Regions from separate parts of the Leifsonia sp. GW821-FHT13C05 genome, predicted to be linked through region 2. Evidence: predicted binding sites of a transcription regulator. Region 2 holds the regulator's gene; the other holds the start of a gene.

Region 1 (7,709 bases), on a different contig from region 2:
CGGGAAGACATCCATCCAGCGTTTCACCGCAACACTCAGAAACCACTGACGCACCGCGGCGAACCCTGTCCGTCCTTTCAGAGTGGGTGCAATCGAAGGTGAAGTAGACTTCACGCGCTCCATCTCCGAGAGGCCTTCAATGAAGAACCGCAGCACATACATCGTCTTCCTGGCCTGCTGCCTGCTCGGGCTCGCGGCCATCGCCGCCTGGGGGAACTCCACGGCCTCTGCCCGCCCGGTCTACCCGTGGCTGCTCGGTGCGATCGTGCTGATCGGCGCCATCGGCACCTTCGCTTTCCGCACCGCGAGGGAGCGAGCGACGCTGGCGGCGGAGGCGGAGAGCGTCGAGTCGCACACCGCACTGCGCGTGCGCGCAGCGGCCTTCGTCGACGCTCTGGTCCTCGCGGTCCTCCTCGGCACCCTGACGTTCACCGTCGGCTCGGATTGGCCACCCGGCTTTGTGATGCTCGGCTACGTCGTCGCGCTGGTGATCGACGTCTGGGCACGCTCGGCCGTCAGCACGACCAGATACGGAAGTCAGGATGCGGAACAGGATTCGTGAGCACCGCCTCGCGGCCGGACTGACGCAGAGCCAGCTCGCCACGGACTGCGGCGTGTCACGACGCACGATCGTCGCCCTCGAGAACGACACGTTCCAGGCCAGCCTGACGCTCGCATTGAAACTCGCCCGCCGCTTCCATGTCCCCGTCGAAGACATCTTCAGCCTGGACTGATCGCGGTCACCGTCCGCTAGCGGCACGTGCTCCAACTGGGATGCACGTGCACTGAATGCGCACACACAAAGAGGCGGCGCCCCCTCCCGGGGACGCCGCCTCTCACCTCACAGCACGACCGCGGCTACGCCGCCCGCGCCATCCACTCCGCAGCACGCGCACCGGCGGTCACCCGCACGGCGCCGTCCACTGCGTCGACGGTGACGGTGCCGCCGTCGGTCAGCTCGCCGCTCACCATGAGTTCGGCGATCCTGTCGTCGATCTCGCGCTGGATGACCCTGCGCAGGGGGCGGGCGCCGTATTCCGGCTCGTAGCCGGCGTCGGCGATCCATTCCACCGCGGCGTCTGTCGCCTCGAAGCCGATCGAGCGCGCACCGAGGCGGGCGCTCGTCGCCGTAAGGAGGAGGCGCACGATGTCGCGCAGCTGCTCGGCGTCGAGCTTCCTGAACAGCACGATCTCGTCGATCCTGTTGAGGAACTCGGGACGCATCGCCTCGCGCAGTTTGCCCATCACGCGGTCGCGCAGGTCTTTCTCCGACGCGAAACCGGATGCTGAGGCGTCGCCGCCGACCGGCACGAAGCCGAGGGCGCCGCTGCGGGATGCGAGGAACTCCGAGCCGAGGTTGGAGGTCATGATGACCACCGTGTTGCGGAAGTCGACCGTCCTGCCCTGGCCGTCGGTGAGGCGGCCGTCGTCGAGCACCTGCAGCAGCAGGTTGAACACGTCGGGGTGCGCCTTCTCGATCTCGTCGAACAGCACGACAGAGTACGGGTTGCGGCGCACACGCTCGGTGAGCTGGCCTGCCTCGTCGTATCCGACGTATCCGGGAGGGGCGCCGACCAGACGGGCGACCGTGTGGCGTTCGCCGAACTCGCTCATGTCGAAGCGGAGCATCGCCTTCTCGTCACCGAACAGGGAGGCGGCGAGCGCCTTCGCGAGTTCCGTCTTGCCGACGCCGGTGGGGCCGAGGAAGAGGAAGCTGCCGACGGGGCGGCGCTCGTCTCCGAGCCCTGTCCTGTTGCGGCGCACCGCCTTCGCGACGGCGACGACCGCGTCGTCCTGACCGATCACGCGCTCGTGCAGCTCTGTCTCGAGTTTGGCGAGGCGTTCGCGGTCCGCTTCTCCGATGCGGCTGACCGGGATGCCCGTCGCCCGCGAGATGACGCCGGCGATCTCCGGCTCGTCGACCACAGCATCCGGCCGGGGCGCGGAGCCGAGCTCGTCCAGCGAACGCTGCACCGCCTCGATCTCGTCGCGGAGGCGCGACGCCTCCTCGTAGTGCTCGGACGCGACAGCGGAGTTCTTCTCCGACTCGAGGGTGGCGAGGGTCGCCATCAGCTCTGTCGTGTCGACGCGCTTGCCGAGACGCAGGCGGAGGCGAGCCCCAGCCTGGTCGATGAGGTCGATGGCCTTGTCCGGCAGGAAGCGGTCGGAGACGTAGCGGGCGGACAGTTCGACGGCCGCGCGGATCGCGTCGTCGGTGTATCGCACCCCGTGGTGCTCCTCGTACGCTCCGCGGAGCCCGGAGAGGATGAGCACGGCGTCCTCGATGCTGGGCTCGCCGACCGTCACGGGCTGGAAGCGGCGTTCGAGGGCCGGGTCCTTCTCGATGCGGCGGTACTCCTTGAGCGTGGTCGCGCCGACCAGGTGCAGGTCGCCCCTGGCGAGCCGCGGCTTCAGGATGTTGCCGGCGTCCATGCCGCCGGACTCTCCCGAGCCGCCGGCGCCGACCACGGTGTGCAGCTCGTCGATGAACACGATGAGCTCGTCCTTGGCCGCGCTGATCTCGTCCATCAGCTTCGTGAGGCGCTCCTCGAAGTCGCCGCGGTAGCGGGTGCCGGCCACCATTCCGGCGAGGTCGAGCGACACCACGCGCTTGTCGCGCAGCTGCTCCGGCACTCCGCCGTCGACGATCGCGCTGGCGAGGCCTTCGACGATCGCGGTCTTGCCGACGCCCGCCTCACCGACGAGCACCGGGTTGTTCTTGGTGCGCCGGGACAGGATCTCCACGGTCTGCTCGATCTCGTCGAGCCTGCCGATCACCGGGTCGAGCTTGCCGTCGCGGGCGAGCGCGGTCAGGTCGGTGCCGAACTGGTCGAGCATCGGAGTGGTGGATGCGTTCTCCGCGTCCTCTCCGTCAGCGGCCTGTCCAGCAGTTCCGGCGCCGACGGTCGTGGTCTGGCGCATGGCGGAGGTCAGCGCATCCGGGGTGACGCCTGCCGCCTGCAGCACCTGCCCCGCGGGGGCGTCCTGGATGATGACGAGCGCGAAGAAGAGGTGCTCGGGGTCGATGTACGTCGATCCGGATGCGCGGGCGACCTGGTACGCGTGGAACAGCGCCCGCTGGGCGGACGGGGTGATGGATGCGGCATCCACGTCGACGGGGTCGCCCGTCTGCGGGAGTCGCTGCTCTGCCGCGGCGGCGACCGCCTGCGGGTCCGCGCCGATGCGGCGCATGGCGTCTGCGGCGGGCTCTGCCGTCGCCATGACGCGGAGGATGTGCAGGGCGTCGAGCTCCCGGTGGCCGTGTTCGAGCGCGAACCGTCCGGCCTCGGCGAGGGTCTCCTGCGTGCGCCGGCTCAGGAACCGGCTGATGTCGATGGAGCGCGCGGTACGCGCACGCTCACCCGCGAGGTAACGGGCGAGGAACTCGTCGAACGAGTTTCCTTCGTTACTGTCGGGAGTGAAGTCTTCGGGCACGAAATCTCCTGTGTGTTGAAAGTTGAGTGAACTGCACTCAAGTTCAACGCTGCGGGGTGCGAGGTATTCCCGCAGGCCCGAACACAGCCGCGGCGCGTTCGCCGTCGACCGTCGGCCGCGTTAACCTTGGTGGATGGAAAGTCGCGCCGGCTCCAGGAATGGCGTCGCGAATGCCAAGGCGAGGGCGCTGTACGACGCTGTAGCGTCAGCGCTCCAGTCCCCCATGCACGCCGACGCCGACACGGTCTCCGTCGAGCACGACGCCGCCCGATTCCTCGTCCGCTTCAGCGACCTCCCTCTCGCCGCGTTCCGTGCGCGGGTGCCGCTGTCCACGCCGCCCGCCCAGGCCAAGTCCGCCGTCGCGAACGCCGCGCGGAAGGCGCACGCGAACATCCTGCAGTGGCGGGAGCTCGGCTACCTCAACGAGGTGGGGGCCAAGATCACCGCTCTCCGCGACGGCGGTGCGTACGCAGGCCGCCTGTTCGAGGCGTACGGCGCAGGGCGGCTCGACGAGGCGGAACTCGTGGCGCGGCTGCGCGAGATCCCTCCGGTCCCCCTCGACGGCCTGCCGCTCGGCCAGGGCGGTGGAGGACCGATGGAGGTCGCGGGCACAGCACTCCGGCGGCACCTCATCTCCTCTGCGCTGTTCGAGCACATCGTCGAGGAACTGGCGGACGCGGGACACCAGGCCTGATGCCGTCCACCGGGCTGAGCCGCGCGGAGGCGCGCAGGATCGCGGTGACCGCGCAGCGCCTCGACGCCGACCGGCCCACCGAACTGATCCCCCTGGTCGAGCAGCTCACCCTGCTGCAACTCGACCCGACGGCGGCCATCGCACCGAGCGCAGAGCTGATCGCCTGGACCCGTCTCGGCTCCGCCTTCCGGCCGGAGCAGCTGCGCCAGGCGGTCGAGACCGACCGCACCCTGTTCGAGCAGAAGGCGCAGGACGACCAGAGCACCCCGCCCATCGCCATGCTCCGCCCCACCTCCGCCCTCGGCCTGCACCTCGACGCGATGGCCAGGTGGCCGCGCGAGGGAAGCGGCGTGCACGCCTGGCTGGAGGCGAACGCGCAGTTCCGCCTGGATGTGCTCGCCCGGCTGCGCACCGACGGCCCTCTGCTCTCCCGCGACATCCCTGATACGGCGGCCGTGCCGTGGGAGTCCAGCGGCTGGACGCACGGCCAGAACGTGACCAGGATGCTCGAGTTCCTCTCCGCCCGGGGCGAGATCGCGACCGCAGGCCGCATCGGCAAGCAGCGCACGTGGGACCTCGCGGAGCGCGTCTATCCGTCCGGCATCGAGGTCGTCCCCGAGGAGGAGGCCGCACGCATCCGGGATGCCCGTCGCCTGCGCTCGCAGGGCATCGCCCGCGCCGCGATGGTCGGCGAAGCGGGCGTGCCGGTCGAGATCGAGGGCAGCAGCCGGCCGTGGCGGGCCGACCCGGATGCGCTGGACGCTCTGGATGCCGGCGCCGGCCACGCGTTCTCCGGCCGCACCGCGCTGCTCTCGCCGTTCGACAGGCTCATCCACGACAGGGTGCGCACGCTGGAGGTCTTCGAGTTCGAGTACCTGCTGGAGATGTACAAGCCGGCCGCGAAGCGACGCTGGGGCTACTTCGCGCTGCCGATCCTGCACGGCGACCGGCTGGTCGGCAAGCTCGACGCGACCGCGGACAAGAAGGCGGGCGTCCTCCGCGTCTCCGCCGTGCACGAGGACACACCGTTCACGCCGGAGACGCGGGATGCGGTCGACGCCGAGATCGCCGACCTCGCCGCCTGGCTCGGCCTCGCCGTCGAGCGCGCCTAGTTCGCCGCGACCGGCGCCTTCCCGTGCGGGTCGCTCGCGTTGAGCGCAGCCACCACCATCTCGTAGTCGCCGCGCGCCTCTCCGTAGCGCAGGAACTTCACCCGGTCGACCAGGATCTCCCGCGCATCCGGCTGCGTCTCCAGCAGCTCCATGACCTCGGAGACGAACGCGTCGAGCGGCATCGCCACCTCGCTCTCCTCCTGGCCGGGCAGCAGCCCGGTGCGCACCGCGGGTGGCACCAGCTCGACGACGCGCACGCTCGTGTCGGCCAGCTGCAGCCGGATGCTCTCGCTCAGCTGGTGGATGGCCGCCTTGGTCGCGTTGTAGCTCGGCGTCACGGCGAGCGGGGCGAACGCCAGACCGGACGAGACGGTGACGATGGTCGCATCCTGCCTGCTCTGCAGGTGCTCGGTGAACGCGGCGATCAGCCGGATCGGGCCGAGCAGGTTGGTGACGACGGTGGCCTCGGCGGACGCTAGGAATCCTGCTGCCGAGTGCCAGTCCTCCACCCGCATGATCCCGGCCATCGCGATCAGTACGTTGAGGTCGGGATGCGCGGCGATCACCGCTGCGGACGCCGACCGGATGCTCTCCGGGTCGGCCGTGTCGATCCGCACGGTGTGGATGCCCGGGTGCTCGTCCGCGATCCGTTCGAGCAGTTCTGCCCGGCGGCCGCCGACGATGACGGTGTTGCCCTTCGCGTGCAGGGCGACGGCGATGGCGAGGCCGATCCCGCTGGTCGCGCCGGGGATGAAGACGGTGTTTCCTGTGATGTTCATGCTTCGAGTGTCCGGGGGCTGCGCGCCTCCCGGCAGAGAGCGGTTATCGGGGGATGCGCGATCCCTGGCTCGCCACGGCCGGACGACGGATGATGGACACATGGACCGCGCAGACCTCGCCGATTTCCTCCGCAGACGCCGGGAGGAGTTGCAGCCCTCCGACGTCGGTCTCGCGTCCGGCGCCCGCCGCCGCGCGCCCGGCCTGCGGCGGGAGGAGGTGGCGCAGCTGGCGAACATGTCCGCCGACTACTACACCAGGCTCGAGCAGCAGCGCGGCCCGCAGCCGAGCGAGCAGATGCTCGGCTCCCTCGCCCGCGCCCTCCGCCTGAGCGGCGACGAGCGCGACTACCTGTTCCGCGCGGCAGGCCACAACCCGCCCGACCGGTTCGCCGGGGCGGCGCACGTCGCCCCCGCTCTGCTCCGCGTGCTCGACCGGCTCGACGACACCCCCGCCCTGATCCTGTCCAACCTCGGGGAGACCCTGGTGCAGAACGGCATGTCGGCCGCGCTGCTCGGCGACCGCTCCGGCTTCACCGGTATCGAACGGTTCGAGGCGTACCGGTGGTTCGTGCATCCGGAGACCGAGCGCATCCGGTACCCGGAGGACGACAGGGACAGGCAGAGCCGCGCGCAGGTCGCCTCGCTGCGGGTCGCGTACGGCGCGATGGGCTCCGCCTCGCAGGCGGGCGAGCTGGTGCGCGCCCTGCAGCGGGAGAGCGCGGAGTTCGCCGAGCTGTGGGACAGGCACGAGGTCGCCAACCGGTTCGAGGACCACAAGACCTTGGTGCATCCGGAGCTCGGCCCGATCGAGCTGGACTGCCAGGTGCTGTTCACCGAGGACCAGTCGCAGTGTCTGCTCGTCCTCACCGCTCCCCCGCGCACCGACGGCGCGGAGAAGCTCGCCCTGCTCGGCGTGCTCGGGATGCAGGCGTTCAGCTGACCGTCTTCTCGGTCTCCTCTTCCCGCTTGCGCCCCAGCACCTGCGTCGGGATGCCGCGCGACAGCGCGAGGGAGCCGACCGAGATCACGATGAGGCCGAAGATCGAGATCCTGAGCGACGAGAGCTGCGAATCCCGGTAGATCGACTCCAGCGTCTTCGCGTCGCTCTCCGACAGCCCTGCGTCCTCACCGATCTTCTGCACGCTGTCCGCCGGGACGATGTCGACGCCGCCGTTCGTCCGCTCCTGCACGGTCGACTGCACACTGTCGGGCAGGCTGCTGCTGGACACGCCAGAGGCGAACGACGTGGCGAGCGCGCCGATCAGGATCGAGCCGATCAGCGCCGTGCCGAGCGACGAGCCCAGGTTCTGGAACACGCCCTGCAGGCCGCCGACCTCGCTGGACTGCTTCTCGCCGACACTGGACATGTTCACGTTGCCGAGCTGGGAGGCCAAGAGCCCGAGCGCCCCGCCGGCCAGGAACATCCCGATGCCGAACAGCCAGCTCCGCAGGTCGGCGGTGACCGCACCGAGCAGGATGAGCGAGCTGACCACCAGGATCACCTGCCCCACCCGCACGATCCGCCTCGGCGACCAGAACCGGGACAGCATCGTGCCGAGCACGGAGAACAAGATGAGCGCGATGGAGAGCGGGAAGATCTTGAGCCCCGTGGAGAGCGCATCCAGCCCCAGCGTCATCTGCAGGTAGACCGGCACCATGAAGAACAGCCCGGCCGTGACCGCGTACTGC
Region 2 (7,709 bases):
GCGGCCCGCTGCGACGCGGAGGCGACAGAGCTGCTGCGCCTCGCCGGGGTCCGCGCGCTGATCGTGCACGGCCAGGAGCCGGTCGGCTACGCCCCCACCCTCGTCGTGCCGCAGGAGCCGTTCGGCGACGCCGCCGTCAGCGAGCTCACGCGGCTCGGGCACGACCGGATCGTGTTCATCGCCCCGACAGACCCCACGGCCGCCGCGACCGCCGCCGCCCGCCTCGCCGGGGCGCGCGCCGCAGCAGCACGCGCCGGTGCCACCCTCACCGTCTCCCACGCCGGCACGTCGGCGGCCTCCCTCCGCGACTGGGCGCGCGGCTGGCGCTTCGACGCGGAGCGCCCCACCGCCGTCGCCGCATACGACGACCGCCTCGCGATGGCGGCCGTGCGCGCGCTGGCCGACGCGGGCATCCACGTGCCGCACGACGTGTCGGTGATCGGCGCAGACGACCACGCGGGCTCCGCCGAGTTCATCCCGCGCCTCAGCACGGTCGCCTTCGACGCGGACGCCCTCGCGGCGACCCTGCACGACGCGTACACGAGAATGCGCGCGGGCGAGCGCGTCGAACGCGTCGACGCACCGCCCGTGCGCGTCATCGCGCGCGAGTCCACTGCCGCCCCCAGCAGTGGCGGGGCGGGCAGGGAGCGCTAGGCCACCGCATCCCTGGCAGCGCTGAACGCCTCCACGCAGCGCCGGATCTCGTCCTCCGTGTGCGCCGCGGACAGCTGCACCCGGATGCGCGCCTTCCCGCGCGGGACCACCGGGAACGAGAACGCCGTCACGTACACGCCGTGGCGCTGCATCTCGTCGGCGATGCGCGCAGTGAGCGCTGCATCCCCGAACATCACCGGCACGATCGGGTGCTCGCCCGGCAGCAGGTCGAAGCCGGCCTCGGTCATCAGCGAGCGGAACAGTGCAGCGTTGGCGACGAGCTGCGCCCGCAGGTGGTCGGACTGCTCCAGCAGGTCGAGTGCCGCGATGGTGCCGGCGACGATCGACGGCGCCAGCGTGTTCGAGAACAGGTAGGGCCGTGCGCGCTGGCGCAGCAGGTCCACGATCTCGCGGTGCGACGACACGTAGCCGCCGGATGCGCCGCCCAGCGCCTTGCCGAACGTGCCGGTGTAGATGTCCACCCGGTCCGCCACGCCGCAGAACTCCGGCGTCCCCCTCCCGTGCTCCCCGACGAACCCGACGGCGTGGGAGTCGTCCACGAACACCAGGGCGCCGAACTCGTCCGCCAGGTCGCAGATCTCGCGCAGCGGGGCGATGTACCCGTCCATCGAGAACACGCCGTCTGTGACGATCACCGTGTGGCGGGCGCCCGCATCCCGTGCCGCGGTGAGCTGGGCGCGCAGGTCGGCCAGGTCGCGGTTCTTGTAGCGGAACCGCTGCGCCTTGGAGAGGCGGATGCCGTCGATGATGGATGCGTGGTTCAGCTCGTCGGAGACGATCGCGTCGTCCGCGGTGAACAGCGTCTCGAACACGCCGCCGTTCGCGTCGAAGCACGACGAGAACAGGATGGTCGCCTCCGTGCCGAGGAACTGCGACACCCGCCGCTCCAGCTCCAGGTGCTGCTCCTGCGTTCCGCAGATGAAGCGCACGCTGGCGAGGCCGTAACCCCAGTCGTCGAGCGCGAGCTTGGCCGCATCCCGCAGCGCAGGATGGTCGGCGAGGCCCAGGTAGTTGTTGGCGCAGAAGTTGAGCACCTCCGCGCCGTCCGCCACGATCTGCGACGACTGCGGACCGTGGATGCTGCGCTCGCGCTTGGTGAGCCCGGCCTCCTCGATCTCGCTCAGCTGCGTCGCGACCGTCTCCCGAAACGTTCCGTACATCAGAGCTCCGTCCAATCCAGGATCACTTTGCCTCCGCCTGCCGACGCCGCGGCGGCGAAACCCTTCTCCCAGTCCCGCGCGGCGAACCGGTCGGAGACGATGGAGGCGATGGCGTCGCGCAGCGTCGCCGACGTCTGCAGCATCGCGCCCATCGCGTTCCAGGTCTCGAACATCTCACGGCCGTAGATGCCCTTGAGGGTGAGCATGTGGGTGACCACGTTGCCCCAGTCGATCGCGATCGGCGCGGAGGGAAGCCCGAGCATGGCGATGCGGCCGCCGTGGTTCATGTTCTCGATCATCTGCGGCAGCGCGCTGGGCGCCCCGCTCATCTCGAAGCCGACGTCGAAGCCTTCGCGCATCCCGAGCGCCTGTTGCGCCGAGCGGATGGGGGCCTGCGAGACGTCGACCGTGTAGTCGGCGCCCATGCCCTCCGCGAGAGCGAGCCGGGATGCGCTGATGTCCGTGCCGACGATGAACCGCGCTCCGACGTGCCTCGCGACGGCGATGGCCATGAGGCCGATGGGGCCGCATCCGGTGACCAGCACGTCCTCGCCGACCACGGGAAACGCGAGGGCCGTGTGCACCGCGTTGCCGAGCGGGTCGAACAGTGCGCCGACCTCCGGCTCGATGGTGCTGTGGTGCACCCAGACGTTGGTGGCGGGGAGGGTGAGGTATTCGGCGAACGAACCGTTGCGCTGCACGCCGAGGCCCTGGGTGCGGATGCACATCTGGCGGCGGCCGGCGCGACAGTTGCGGCAGGTTCCGCAGACGATGTGCCCTTCGCCGGACACCTGATCGCCCACGGCGACGTCGTGCACCAGCGGCCCGACCTCGACCACCTCGCCGAAGAACTCGTGCCCGGGGATCAGCGGGGCGGCGACGGCGGAGGCCGCCCAGTCGTCCCAGCGCTGGATGTGCAGATCGGTTCCGCAGATGCCCGTCCGCAGCACGCGGATCTTGACGTCCTCCTGCCCGATCACGGGCTCCGGTACGTCGACCAGTTCGAGACCGGGTCCGGCCTCGCTCTTGAAGAGAGCCTTCATCGCCACCTTCCTTGTGGACGGCCCCTCGTGGGGGTGCTGAAGCTGTTCGGGATGCGCCGCCCTCGTGAGGCGGGACGTATCGCCGCTGACAGCCTAGACGGGCGAGAGGCTTCAGTCTCTGTCGAGCGGGCGCCAGACGACCACCTGGGTGCTGCGCCTGGTTCGGGTGCCCGCGCGCAGCGAGACGACCTCGCCCGCGGGGCCGGCGGCGAACACGCGGTGGCCCGGGCGGTTCAGGAGCTCGTCGGCCAGCGCCGTCTCCAGTTCGCGGACCCTGGTGGTCAGCGCTCCCACCTGATCCTCCAGGTCCAGGATGCGCCTGATCCCTTCCAGGCTCACGCCCTCCGCGCCGAGCCGCGCGATCTCCTGCAGCTTCGCCACATCCCGCATCGAGTACCTGCGGGACTTGCCCGCCGTCCTGCTCGGGCTGACGAGACCGAGCCTGTCGTACTGGCGGAGGGTCTGTGGGTGCATCCCCGCCAGTTCGGCCGCGATCGAGATCACGAAGACCTGGCTGTTCTCATCCATGATCAGGCGCGGGCCTTGGCGAGCAGCTCTTCGCGCGGGTTCTCGTCCGGAAGCTTCGCGGCGAACTCCTTGAGCGCCTCCTGAGCCTCGGCGGACAGGTGCGACGGCACGGCCACCTGGACGACGGCGAGCAGGTCGCCGGTGCCCTTCGAGGTCTGCACCCCGCGGCCCTTGACGCGCAGCACGCGGCCGCTCGGCGTTCCCGGAGCGACGCGCAGCTTGACGGGGTCGCCGCCCAGCGTCGGCACCTCGATGGTCGCGCCGAGGGCCGCCTCCGCGAACGTCACGGGAACCGTGACGCGCAGGTTGAGCCCGTCGCGCTCGAACACCGGGTGCTTGCGCACGGTGACGGTGAGGACGATGTCGCCCGGCTCTCCGCCATCCGGGCTGGGCTGGCCTTTGCCGCGCAGCTTGATCTTCTGCCCGTCGGCGACGCCGGCAGGGATCTTGACCTTGATCGGCTTGCCGTCCGACGCCTGCAGGGTGATGGTCTCGCCCTTGGTCGCCGTGATGAAGTCGATGGTGGTGTGCGCGGTCACGTCGCGGCCGCGGGTCGGTCCGCCGTAGCCGCGGAATCCGCCGCTCGCCGAACCGAAGCCACCGCCGCTGTTGCCGAACAGCCCTCCGAACACGTCGTCGAAGTTGCCGCCCTGCTGGTAGCTGTATCCGCGGTTGCCACCGCCGCCGAACATCCCGCCGAACACGTCGTCGAAGCCGCCCTGGCCTGCCGAGCCCGGCGCGGTGAAGCGGGCACCGGAGCCCATCGCGCGAATCTGGTCGTACTCTTTGCGCTGCTCGGGATCACCGAGCACGGAGTGCGCTTCGCTGATCTCCTTGAACTTGGCCTCTGCCGCCGGGTCGCCCGGGTTGGAGTCCGGGTGATACTTGCGCGCGAGCTTGCGGTAGACCTTTTTGAGCTCCGCGGGGGTGACGTCCTTGGAGACGCCAAGAACCTTGTAGAAGTCCTTGTCGAACCAGTCCTGGCTTGCCACGGCGCCTCCTTTCTCAGCCTGTGTGTGCCTGTGTGTATGAAGTCTGTTGGTGTGAAGTCTGTTGGTGTGAAGTCTGTGTGTATGAAGTCTGCATCTATCGCGAGCGCGCACCACGGAAGCGGCGGGATGAGGATCCCGCCGCTTCGCGTGGCGTGCGCATCCGGAGCCTAGGCCGGAACCGCGACGACGACCTTGGCCACCCGCACCGTGGTGGAGCCGAGCTTGTAGCCCGTCTCGACCACGTCCGCGACGGTGTCGACCGTCACGCCGGGGGTCGGCTGCTGGAAGATCGCCTCGTGGATCTGCGGGTCGAACGGGTCGCCCTTCTCGCCGTACGGCGTGAGGCCGAGTCGCTCAGCGGTGGTCCGGAGCTTGGCCGCGATGGTCGAGAACGCGCTGCCCTCTTCGAGGTCGCCGTGCTTCTCGGCACGGTCGAGGTCGTCGAGCACGGGAAGAAGGCTCTTCACCGTGTCGCCGACCGCGCGCTCGCGCTCGATCTCGCGGTTGGACTCTGTCCGCTTGCGGTAGTTCGCGTACTCCGCGGTGACCCGCTGGAGGTCGGCGAGCCGTTCGGCCGCGAGCTGGTCCGCCGTCGACTGGCCGCTCAGCACGTCCAGGTCTTCGTCGGAGAGGAAGGACCCGAGGCCCTCGCCGTCGGCCGGGCCGACATCGACGAGTTCCTCGTGGGCGAGGTCGGGGGCGTCGTTTCCGGCGTCCCCGCCCTCCTGGCCGTCCTGGCCGTCCTGGCCCGCCGGCTGCCGAACCTTGCCGGTCTCGGGGTCGATCCTCCGCTTGTCGCGGACTACCGGCTCCTCGCGCTCAGGGTCTTCGCCCTGCCCGTTGGGGTTCTGGTCCGACATGCTTACTTCTTCTCCTCGTCTTCGACGACCTCTGCGTCGATGACATCCTCGTCCGAGTTCTCCTCGGCGGGCTGGTCACCTGCAGGAGCCTGCTCACCGGCGCCCGCGTCGGCCTGAGCGGACGAGTAGATCGCCTCTCCGAGCTTCTGCTGGCTCGCGTTGAGCTTGTCGTACGCGGTCTTGACAGCGTCCTCGTCGTCGCCCGCGAGTGCGGTCTTCAACGCGTCGACGTCGCCCTGGACCTCGTTCTTGACGTCTTCGGGGAGCTTGTCCTCGTTGTCCTTGATCAGCTTCTCGATCGAGTATGCGAGCTGCTCGGCCGTGTTGCGGGTCTCGGCGGTCTCACGACGCTTCTTGTCCTCGGCCGCGTGCTCCTCGGCCTCGCGCACCATGCGCTCGATGTCGTCCTTCGGCAGCGAGGAACCGCCGGTGATCGTCATCGACTGCTCCTTGCCGGTGCCCTTGTCCTTGGCGGACACGTGCACGATGCCGTTGGCGTCGATGTCGAAGGTCACCTCGACCTGCGGGATGCCACGGGGTGCCGGGGCGATGCCGGTGAGCTCGAAGGTGCCGAGCGGCTTGTTGTCGCGGGTGAACTCACGCTCGCCCTGGAAGACCTGGATGGCGACGGACGGCTGGTTGTCGTCCGCGGTCGTGAAGGTCTCGCTGCGCTTGGTCGGGATCGCGGTGTTGCGGTCGATCAGCTTCGTCATGATGCCGCCCTTGGTCTCGATTCCGAGGCTCAGGGGGGTCACGTCGATGAGCAGGACGTCCTTGCGCTCGCCCTTCAGGACGCCGGCCTGGAGTGCGGCGCCGACGGCGACGACCTCATCCGGGTTCACGCCCTTGTTGGGCTCCTTGCCGCCGGTCTCCTGCTTCACGAGCTCGCTCACGGCGGGCATGCGGGTGGAACCACCGACGAGCACGACGTGCGAGATGTCGGACACCTTGATGCCGGCCTCACGGATGACGTCCTGGAACGGCTTCTTGGTGCGGTCGAGGAGGTCGCTGGTCATCTGCTCGAACTGGGCGCGGGTGAGCGTCTCGTCGAGATTGGCCGGGCCGTTCTCCGTCAGCGACAGGTACGGCAGCTGGATGCTCGTCGACATGCTCGACGAGAGCTCCTTCTTGGCCTGCTCAGCGGCTTCCTTCAGACGCTGCAGGGCGATCTTGTCCTTCGAGACGTCGACACCGGTCGAGTCCTTGAAGCGCTTGATCAGCCACTCGACGATGCGCTGGTCCCAGTCGTCTCCACCGAGGCGGTTGTCACCGGCGGTCGCGCGGACCTGGATGGTCGAGAAGTCGTCGTCCTTGCCCACCTCGAGGAGGGAGACGTCGAAGGTTCCACCACCGAGGTCGAAGACCAGGATGAGCTCGTCTTCCTTGCCCTTGTCGAGGCCGTACGCGAGTGCGGCTGCGGTGGGCTCGTTGATGATGCGGAGCACGTTGAGGCCCGCGATCTCACCGGCCTCCTTGGTGGCCTGACGCTCGGCGTCGTTGAAGTACGCGGGGACGGTGATGACGGCGTCCGTCACGGTGTCTCCGAGGTACTGCTCCGCGTCCCTCTTGAGCTTGGCGAGGATGCGGGCCGAGATCTCCTGCGGCGTGTACTTCTTGTCGTCGATCTCGACCGTCCAGTCGGTGCCCATGTGGCGCTTGACCGACGCGATGGTGCGGTCGACGTTGGTCACGGCCTGGCGCTTGGCGGTCTCGCCGACGAGCACCTCGCCGTCCTTCGTGAACGCGACGACCGACGGGGTGGTGCGGAAACCCTCCGCGTTGGCGATGACGGTGGGCTCGCCACCCTCGAGGACGGCGACGACCGAGTTCGTGGTTCCGAGGTCGATTCCTACTGCACGTGACATATGTGCTGTTCTCCTTTTGTTGCTGGATGTTCGGTTGTAAAAGCTGGGGGTCAAGAGTTGAGTCCCGACGGCTCAAGTGTCGCATCCGCGGGGGAGGCTGTCAAGCTGCGAGCTCTAAACTTGAGCACACTAGACTCAACTTTGGCGAGAGGGGTTTCATTCCCGGAATCGGCGGGAAGAACGGCGCATCCAGCCGTGAATGCTCAGTCGCGGAGGAGCATCCCGCGCCCGGCGTAGAAGCGCTCGAACTCATCGACGGGCAGGGATGCGTCCGCCGCCGTCCGCCCGATGCCGGACGGATTGTGGAACGACACGGTCTCCCCGTCGAAGCCGTGCACGAGCACGAGGTGGCCGCCGACCCGCTCGTTGGGCCGGTCCGGGTAGCGGATCTCGGGCGCGACAGACGCGATGGCCACGACGCCGGGCGCCACCGCCGAGAAGTGCTCGCGCGCGGTCACCCCCTCGACGACCTCGCCGTCCAGGCCGAACTCGTCGGCGATCCAGGAGAGGAACGGGCGGTAGTAGAGGCCGCGGACGGTGTGCTCCTCCGGGACGAGCGCGCCAGCATCCATCGCCCCATCGATCA

The links. The regulator HspR, encoded in region 2, represses chaperone genes until heat shock. The targets are predictions, from matches to a motif close to AAGTTGAGTCNNNNNGACTCAACTT.
Region 1: the regulator HspR is predicted to act here: its motif matches at 3,455-3,479, upstream of AC1ROC_RS06440 (ATP-dependent Clp protease ATP-binding subunit).

The regions. Positions count from the first base shown of each region.
Region 1 covers NZ_JBXAPT010000001.1:1,345,603-1,353,311, forward strand. The annotation lists gene AC1ROC_RS06425 (transglycosylase domain-containing protein) at 1-11, opposite strand, end outside; gene AC1ROC_RS06430 (hypothetical protein) at 140-562, shown strand; gene AC1ROC_RS06435 (helix-turn-helix transcriptional regulator) at 543-734, shown strand; gene AC1ROC_RS06440 (ATP-dependent Clp protease ATP-binding subunit) at 859-3,435, opposite strand; gene AC1ROC_RS06445 (hypothetical protein) at 3,659-4,129, shown strand; gene AC1ROC_RS06450 (DNA glycosylase AlkZ-like family protein) at 4,129-5,241, shown strand; gene AC1ROC_RS06455 (SDR family oxidoreductase) at 5,238-6,020, opposite strand; gene AC1ROC_RS06460 (helix-turn-helix transcriptional regulator) at 6,121-6,960, shown strand; gene AC1ROC_RS06465 (MFS transporter) at 6,953-7,709, opposite strand, start outside.
Region 2 covers NZ_JBXAPT010000002.1:501,931-509,639, forward strand. The annotation lists gene AC1ROC_RS08995 (LacI family DNA-binding transcriptional regulator) at 1-654, shown strand, start outside; gene AC1ROC_RS09000 (glycine C-acetyltransferase) at 651-1,835, opposite strand; gene tdh (L-threonine 3-dehydrogenase) at 1,835-2,878, opposite strand; gene AC1ROC_RS09010 (heat shock protein transcriptional repressor HspR) at 2,990-3,406, opposite strand; gene AC1ROC_RS09015 (DnaJ C-terminal domain-containing protein) at 3,409-4,398, opposite strand; gene AC1ROC_RS09020 (nucleotide exchange factor GrpE) at 4,566-5,258, opposite strand; gene dnaK (molecular chaperone DnaK) at 5,261-7,123, opposite strand; gene AC1ROC_RS09030 (C39 family peptidase) at 7,327-7,709, opposite strand, start outside.